2 regions of the Bartonella sp. B39 genome follow, and region 2 is predicted to be linked to the other one. Evidence: predicted binding sites of a transcription regulator. Region 2 holds the regulator's gene; the other holds the start of a gene.

Region 1 (4,351 bases), 420 kb from region 2:
AGCTCTATCCTTTATTTACAATAGTTTTTGGCAAGGCTTATATGTTTTTTAAGAACGGGCATGGCTCGCGGTGGGGTTATCGGGGACAGAGACTGGTGAAAGAATTTTTAAGATTTTATTTTGAACAGTTCGAGGGTGTTCCACAAAATACCTTCAAGAGTCATAAAAAGTTCTCTAGCCCTTACAATAGGTGGCGTTTAACCTTTTAAATATTAAAAAAATCGGACCGCGAATGGTCCGATATTTTTGTGGTCTATTTTAAGAATGTTTACACATCGTTGCTTATTGCGGAGCAATCATCTTTTTGGGATCAACCAGCCGATCATAATCAGCACCAGAAACTCCAGCTTTCATTGCTTCGGTACGCAGAGTTGTGTCATTTTTATGCGCTGCCTTGGCAATTTCAGCAGCTTTTTCATAGCCAATTTCTGGTGTAAGAGCTGTCACTAGCATGAGAGAGCGTTCCATAAGGGAGTGAATGTGGATTCTATTGGCGCGTAATCCTTGGATGCAATGTTCATCAAAAGAGCGCATACAATCACCAAGAAGTGTAATCGACTGCAAAACATTATAACCAATAACAGGCTTATAAACGTTGAGCTCGAAATGCCCTTGGCTTGCGGCAAATGTTACACTGGTGTGATTGCCAAACACTTGGCATGCGACCATGGTTAAGGCTTCACATTGCGTGGGGTTGACTTTGCCTGGCATAATGGAAGATCCTGGCTCGTTTTCTGGAAGACTTAGTTCCCCTAATCCTGAGCGCGGGCCTGATCCCAAAAATCGTATGTCATTGGCAAATTTGAACAGATCAGCTGCTAATGCATTCAAGCTTCCATGGAAATGTGCAAGGGCTCCATGATGGGCGAGTGCTTCAAATTTATTGCTAGCGGTTTGGAATGTTATCCCTGTGAGAGTGCTAATTGTTTCGGCAAAGGCAACATCAAAACCTTTTGGTGCATTGAGTCCTGTTCCAACGGCTGTGCCACCTTGAGCAAGCATTTGGACATCAGTTAGAGCACTTTCAATGCGTTGGCGGTTAGCTTCTAATGCGGCACGATAACCTGAAAATTCTTGCCCTAAGGTCAAAGGCGTTGCATCTTGTGTATGCGTGCGGCCGATTTTAATGATATCTGCAAATTCTTGCTCTTTTTGTTTTAATGTAGCGATAAGAGCTTCAAGGATTGGCAGTAAGTGTTGGCGTGTTTGCAGCGTGGTGGCAATGTGAAGCGCTGTGGGAAAGGAATCGTTTGATGATTGGCTCATATTGACATGGTCATTGGGGTGAACTGGTTTTTTGCTGCCAAGTTTTCCTCCTAAAATCTTACTGGCACGATTAGCAATGACTTCATTGACATTCATATTGCTTTGTGTGCCAGAACCTGTTTGCCAGACGGAGAGTGGAAAATGCGTATCGAAATCGCCAGCAAGTACTTCATCAGCCGCCGCAATAATTGCTTTCCCAATGTTTTGTGGGAGCTTTCCTTTGTCCATATTTACAGTAGCTGCGGCTTTTTTGATAAGGCTTAAGGCATAGATGATAGCAAGAGGTTGTTTTTCTGTGCCAATATTAAAATTATGCAGAGAACGCTCCGTTTGTGCGCCCCAATAACGGTCTTGACATACCGAAATCGTTCCAAAGCTATCCGTTTCCTGACGTGTTTCAACCATGGTAAAATCCTTTTATGTTTACAGGTGTCATTAAACAACTAGATAACGCAAAATAGAAAACAGAGGCAAGGCTTTGAAGCTTTTTAAGAGAAATTATTTTAGAGACAATCCTTGACATTGAGGTGTAGCAATTTTATATTCCAACTGCTGTTAGCACTTATGCTTAAAGAGTGCTAGCAAGGACTTAAGATTAATTCAATTATATTAAGTTTTAAGGATTTTAAACATGGCTAATATACAATTCCGCCCACTTCACGATCGTGTCGTTGTTCGTCGGGTTGAATCTGAAAATAAAACTGCTGGTGGGATTATCATCCCTGATACTGCAAAGGAAAAACCTCAAGAAGGTGAAATTATTGCTGTTGGAAATGGCGCTCTTGATGACAACGGAAAGCGTGTGCCTTTAGAAGTGAAGGTAGGAGACCGTATCCTCTTTGGAAAATGGTCTGGAACCGAAGTGAAAATTAATGGGGAAGACCTCCTCATCATGAAAGAATCAGACATTATGGGAATTCTGGGCTAATTCAGAATCTCAACATTTTCATTTTGTATTATTTAAGATATAACTCCAAGGAGAAATTAAATGGCTGCTAAAGAAGTCAAATTTGGCCGTGAAGCGCGTGAGCGTTTGTTGCACGGCGTTGATATCCTTGCTAACGCTGTTAAAGTAACACTCGGCCCTAAAGGTCGTAATGTGGTGATTGACAAATCATTTGGTGCACCTCGCATCACAAAAGATGGTGTATCCGTTGCAAAGGAAATCGAACTCGAAGATAAGTTCGAAAATATGGGTGCGCAAATGTTGCGCGAAGTTGCTTCCAAAACCAATGATATTGCTGGTGATGGAACGACAACTGCAACTGTTTTGGGACAGGCTATCGTACAGGAAGGTATAAAGGCCGTTGCTGCTGGTATGAACCCAATGGATCTCAAACGGGGAATTGATGCTGCTGTTGATGAAGTGGTGGCAAATCTCTTCAAAAAAGCAAAAAAAATCCAAACTTCAGCAGAAATTGCACAAGTGGGAACAATTTCCGCTAACGGTGCTGCAGAAATCGGCAAAATGATCGCTGATGCTATGGAAAAAGTCGGCAATGAAGGCGTTATTACCGTGGAAGAAGCAAAAACTGCTGAAACGGAATTGGAAGTCGTTGAAGGTATGCAGTTTGACCGTGGGTATCTTTCACCTTATTTTGTCACAAATGCTGAGAAAATGGTGGCTGATCTTGATGATCCTTACATCCTCATTCATGAGAAGAAATTGTCTAATCTACAATCCCTTCTTCCTGTGCTTGAAGCTGTTGTTCAGTCTGGAAAACCACTTCTCATTATCGCTGAAGATGTGGAAGGTGAAGCTTTGGCAACGCTTGTTGTCAACAAGTTGCGCGGTGGTTTGAAAATTGCTGCAGTGAAAGCTCCAGGATTTGGTGATCGCCGTAAAGCTATGCTCGAGGATATTGCTATCTTGACATCAGGTCAGGTTATTTCTGAAGATGTGGGAATTAAACTTGAAAATGTCACTTTGGATATGCTTGGTCGCGCAAAGAAAGTCAATATTTCTAAAGAAAATACAACGATTATTGATGGTGCTGGACAAAAAGCTGAAATTAATGCACGCGTAAACCAGATTAAAGCGCAGATTGAAGAAACAACTTCTGACTATGATCGTGAAAAATTGCAAGAGAGACTTGCTAAACTCGCTGGTGGTGTTGCTGTTATCCGTGTTGGCGGTGCTACAGAAGTTGAAGTGAAAGAAAAGAAAGATCGTGTGGATGATGCCTTGAATGCAACACGTGCTGCTGTGGAAGAGGGTATTGTTGCTGGTGGTGGAACCGCGTTGTTGCGTGCTGCAAATGCATTGACAGTTAAAGGGAATAATCCTGACCAAGAAGCTGGTATCAATATTGTTCGCCGTGCGCTACAGGCACCAGCACGCCAAATTGCAACTAATGCTGGTGAAGAAGCAGCGATTATTGTAGGCAAGGTGTTGGAAAATAATGCAGACACATTTGGTTACAATACCGCAACAGGTGAATTTGGTGATTTGATTGCTTTGGGGATTGTTGATCCTGTTAAGGTTGTGCGTTCTGCTCTCCAGAATGCTGCTTCAATTGCTAGCCTTCTTATCACAACAGAAGCGATGGTTGCTGAAACTCCAAAGAAAGACACTCCTATGCCTCCTATGTCTGGTGGTGGAATGGGTGGAATGGGCGGAATGGATTTCTAAGCCCTTTTATAAAGGTAAAAAAACGGGTCAATTGGACCCGTTTTTTTTATGATTTTTTCATTTCCTATGGTGTTACTGTTTAGAAGCATAATCGGTGAATTTAGTGATTTGATTGCTTTGGGAATTGTTGATCCTGTTAAGGTTGTGCGTTCTGCTTTCCAGAATGCTGCTTCAATTGCTAGCCTTCTTATCACAACAGAAGCGATGGTTGCTGAAACTCCAAAGAAAGACACTCCTATGCCTCCTATGTCTGGTGGTGGAATGGGTGGAATGGGCGGAATGGATTTCTAAGCCCTTTTATAAAGGTAAAAAAACGGGTCAATTGGACCCGTTTTTTTTATGATTTTTTCATTTCCTATGGTGTTACTGTTTAGAAGCATAATCGGTGAATTTAGTGATTTGATTGCTTTGGGAATTGTTGATCCTGTTAAGGTTGTGCGTTCTGCTTTCCAG
Region 2 (4,351 bases):
ACGCAATTGTTTTTAAAGCAACTTTTTTCAAACTGAAAACCGTAAATATTATGCAGCAAGTGATATAACAGCAGGTCAAAATCACAAGGATTTTAGTGTGCCAACTGGCCGATAATGTGGTCAAGTAGAATGCGCCCTTTGTTTGTCACTTTTAAGCGCTGGTTTCCTACCATTTCGACCAGTCCTTGCTGTTGTAAATCGATAAGCTTTTCCATTGGTAAGCCATAGGGGTTTAAGATTTCATAACGCGAAAGATCCAAGCCTTCGCAAAGACGCAGTCCCATGAGAAGCATTTCATTTGCTTGTTGTGGTGCGGTCAATTTTTCTGTTTCAACACAGCCATGCCCTGTGTTTTCTACCAATTCGAGCCAATGTTCAGGGTATTTTTCATTTATTGTGACATAACGCTCACAGTTTTCAATTTGAGAGAAAGGGGTTTTTGAATAAGCAGAAAAATTATTAGGTGAGCGTTCAATAAAGCGTCCATGAGCTCCTGGACCAAAGCCCGCATATTCATGATAACGCCAATAGAGAAGATTGTGTGCTGATTCGGCACCGGGGATCGCATGATTTGAGATCTCATAGGCTGGAAGTCCGTGCAGTGAAGTTATTTCTTGGGTAAGATGATATAGATCTGCTGCGAGTTCTGAAGCGGGGAGAATAAGTTTTCCGGCGGCATGAAGCCGTTTAAAGGCAGTTCCTTCCTCGATAGTCAGTTGGTAAAGAGAAAGATGATCTGCTGCCAAGTCTATGGCTTGAAAAAGTTCATCTTTCCATTGCTCGAGTGTTTGTTCAGGGCGGGCATAAATGAGATCAAAAGATAATCGTGGAAAGATTTCTCGTGCTAAAGCAATGGCGTGAAGAGCCTGTTTCACATCATGAAGACGGCCAAGTTTTCGTAGCGCTTTATCATTAAGTGCTTGTACTCCTAAGGACAGGCGGTTAACGCCTGCCAAGCGGTATCCGCGAAAGCGTTCTGCTTCCACACTTGATGGGTTGGCTTCCAGTGTAATTTCAACGTTATCATCGATTGTCCACTTTCTTGCAACTGCTTGCAACAAGGCATCAACAGTTTGAGGTGTCATAAGAGAAGGTGTTCCCCCGCCGATAAAAATACTCGTAATACGACGTGGTCCTATTTTATAGTACTGCGTTTCTATTTCACGTTCAAAGGCGGTTACAAAACGTGGTTGATCAACACCATGGGCACGCACATGTGAATTAAAATCACAATAAGGACATTTAGTTGCACAAAAAGGCCAATGAATGTAAATGCCAAAAGCTTTATTCATGAGCGTACCAGAAGATTTTCTGCTAAAAGCTTGAAAGCACGCGCACGATGCGAGAGGGGTGTTTTATCGTTGAGTTTCCAGCCATGTTTTTGCTCCGTTGTCATTTCGCCAAAGGTATTTTCATATCCATCTGGTAAAAAAATGGGATCAAAGCCAAAACCTCTATCGCCACGTGGAGGCCAAATGAATGTACCTTCAACGCACCCGCGGAAATAATCTGCATGCGTATCGGGCCATGCAATGCAAAGAACCGATATAAACCGAGCTTTTCGTTGTTTTTTTTCATAAGCTTTGATTTTTTGGAGTTCGTCTTCTATTTTTTGCATAGCTTTTAAATAATTACGTGTTCCATCGGGTTGAAGAGCGAGGTCTGCTGTATAAACACCTGGTGCACCATCCAATGCATCCACTTCTAGGCCTGAATCATCAGAAAGGGCAGGAAGTCCTGTATTTTTTGCGGCTGCAAAGGCTTTGATATAAGCGTTTTCTTCAAACGTTGTTCCTGTTTCTTTTGGTTCAGGCAATCCAAGCTCTTTTGCTGATTGTATTTTTAGACCAAAAGAAGTGACCAATGCACTAATTTCATGCAATTTGCCGGTGTTATGTGTAGCAATGACGAGTTTTTGAGTTGTTATGCTTCTCATATACATCTCTCCAAATTGAAAGGGGATAGCGATTTTTTGTGCTAAAAACCAGCTTGAACGATCATATAATATAAATTCTGCCAGATTTTACGAGACATAATATTTTTGAATGTTCATTCATATTTTGTTCAAATGACATCTTATGTATTTGATAAGGACAATAATTGGAAAGATACATAAAAGTATCTTTCTTTTTGATGATAGCATTTTTTTTATGATAAATATGTATTACGCTTTTGCACTGTTTTAAACTGTTTGACCAAACCCTGGCAAAACTTATATAAGGAGAGAATATTTTAAAAGTAGTGAAACAATTGTGATGAAGCGCAAACCTATTGATAATGAACTACAATATCTTGATGAGCGTTCACGTGATATCTTTCGCCATATTGTTGAAGCCTATCTTAATGATGGTGAACCTGTAGGGTCACGCAATCTTTCACGGCTTTTGCAACAGACATTATCACCTGCAACCATTCGTAATGTGATGAGTGATCTTGAACATCTCGGTTTGATTTATGCACCTCATGTATCTGCAGGGAGAATGCCGACACAATCAGGTTTACGATTTTTTGTCGATGCATTTATGGAGGCGGGTGATTTGCCAATTGAGGAGCGCGAAAGTATTGAAAATCAAGTCAAGGAGGCTGGTCACGCACAATCAGTTGAACATTTTCTCATTCAAGCGAGCCAAGTTCTTTCGGATCTATCACGTGGAGCAGGGCTCGTTTTAGCAACAAAACATGAAGGGACATTAAAGCATATTGAATTTGTGCGCCTTGATAGGGAGCATGCCCTTGCAGTTTTGGTGACACAACAAGGTGAGGTTGAAAATCGTATTGTTCATTTACCAGAAGGGGTTACCCATGCACAACTAACGGAGGCAACGAATTTTCTTAATGCTCATATTCAGGGGCGAACATTGAGTGAAGCTAAAGAGGAAATTGCACGTTTATGCTCAGAAACACGGGCTGCACTTGATCATTTATCTCATCATCTTGTTGAAACGGGGTTAGCTCTTTGGGGAGGAGAAGGTGCTGATCATAAAATACATCTTATTGTTCGTGGGCGGAGCAATTTGCTTGAAGATGTGAAAGCAGAAGAAGATTTAGAGCGGTTACGACACCTATTTGATGATCTTGAAACGCGTGAAAGTATGGCACAGCTTCTCGATTTAACGGATGAAGGTTCGGGAGTTCGCATTTTTATTGGTTCGGAAAATAAGTTGTTCTCACTTTCTGGCTCTTCTTTAGTTGTGGCACCTTATTGCGATTCAAAGCAAAGAGTCATTGGTGCCTTAGGAGTTATTGGCCCCACACGGCTTAATTATGCCAGGATTGTGCCCATGGTTGATTACACAGCTCAGCTTATATCACAATTGTTGCGTTAAAACGACCAAGTGAATATTTGTACTATAAATGCTTATTGTATTAAGATACGTAAATACCTCTTGATTTTTGTTTACAAAATTTCAATATCGATAATAACAAATCTTATGAAGGAATGGAACTTTTATGTCTGATGAAAAAAACAAATTTACTGACGCTTCATTTGAAAATTACGATTTGAAAAATCCAGCTGACCGCGATGCACTTAAACAAGCAGCTGATGAGTTTTTAAAAACACATGAAGCAGAGGCTTGCGCAGAGGTTGAAGAAGAAAAGAATGAACTTGTCGATCCCTTAGTTGCTTTGCAGGACGAAAATAAAGAGTTGAAAGATCAGCTTTTACGTCTTGCTGCAGATATGGAAAACCTTCGACGTCGTACTGCACGTGATGTAGCAGATGCGAAGGCTTATTCAATTGCTAGTTTTGCACGTGATATGTTATCCGTTTCTGATAACCTTAATCGGGCTTTGGAGGCTATTCCAGAAGGGGCAAAGGAGAATGATGCTGGGTTGAAAACATTAGCTGAGGGCGTGGAAATGACTGAGCGTGCAATGATAGCAGCGTTAGAGCGCCACGGGGTACAGAAAATTCATCCGGAAGGGCAAAAATTTGATCCTCACTTTCATCAAGCAATGTTTGAAATCCCTAACTCTGATGTTCCAGATAATACTGTTCAGCAAGTTATTCAGGCAGGTTACATTATCGGTGAGCGCGTTTTGCGTCCTGCGATAGTGGGTGTAGCCAAAGGGGGGATAAAAGAACCCTCTGTTGAATCTGATTCGGTCTAAGACATATCAATAACAACATCATCGACACAGAAGTATAGTATTATACATGATCTCATATTCGTAAAGCATTTTACCAGAGAGCTCTAAAGGGTGTTTTGACACCCTTTTATTCTTGAAGTATCCAGCTTCTTCTCACAATATATGGGGCATCGCTTGAGGGGGATGGCGATAACAATAAAACAAAATGATCAACCTCAAAGGCAGGAAATGAAAAATCACCTTGAGAAGACAGATAAGA

Evidence for each region. Region 2 encodes HrcA, which represses chaperone genes, less so after heat shock. Its sites were predicted from a motif close to GTTAGCACTCNCNNNNNGNGAGTGCTAAC; they were not measured.
Region 1: groES (co-chaperone GroES) is a predicted target of HrcA. The motif match lies at 1,821-1,849, and genes of this name have one in related genera.

Annotation. Positions count from the first base shown of each region.
Region 1 covers NZ_CP200036.1:1,492,147-1,496,497, reverse strand. The annotation lists gene fumC (class II fumarate hydratase) at 283-1,671, opposite strand; gene groES (co-chaperone GroES) at 1,898-2,194, shown strand; gene groL (chaperonin GroEL) at 2,255-3,898, shown strand; partial or broken gene groEL (chaperonin GroEL) at 3,992-4,189, shown strand; partial or broken gene groEL (chaperonin GroEL) at 4,283-4,351, shown strand, end outside.
Region 2 covers NZ_CP200036.1:1,907,369-1,911,719, forward strand. The annotation lists gene hemW (radical SAM family heme chaperone HemW) at 93-1,292, opposite strand; gene rdgB (RdgB/HAM1 family non-canonical purine NTP pyrophosphatase) at 1,289-1,936, opposite strand; gene hrcA (heat-inducible transcriptional repressor HrcA) at 2,256-3,326, shown strand; gene grpE (nucleotide exchange factor GrpE) at 3,451-4,113, shown strand; gene thpR (RNA 2',3'-cyclic phosphodiesterase) at 4,220-4,351, opposite strand, start outside.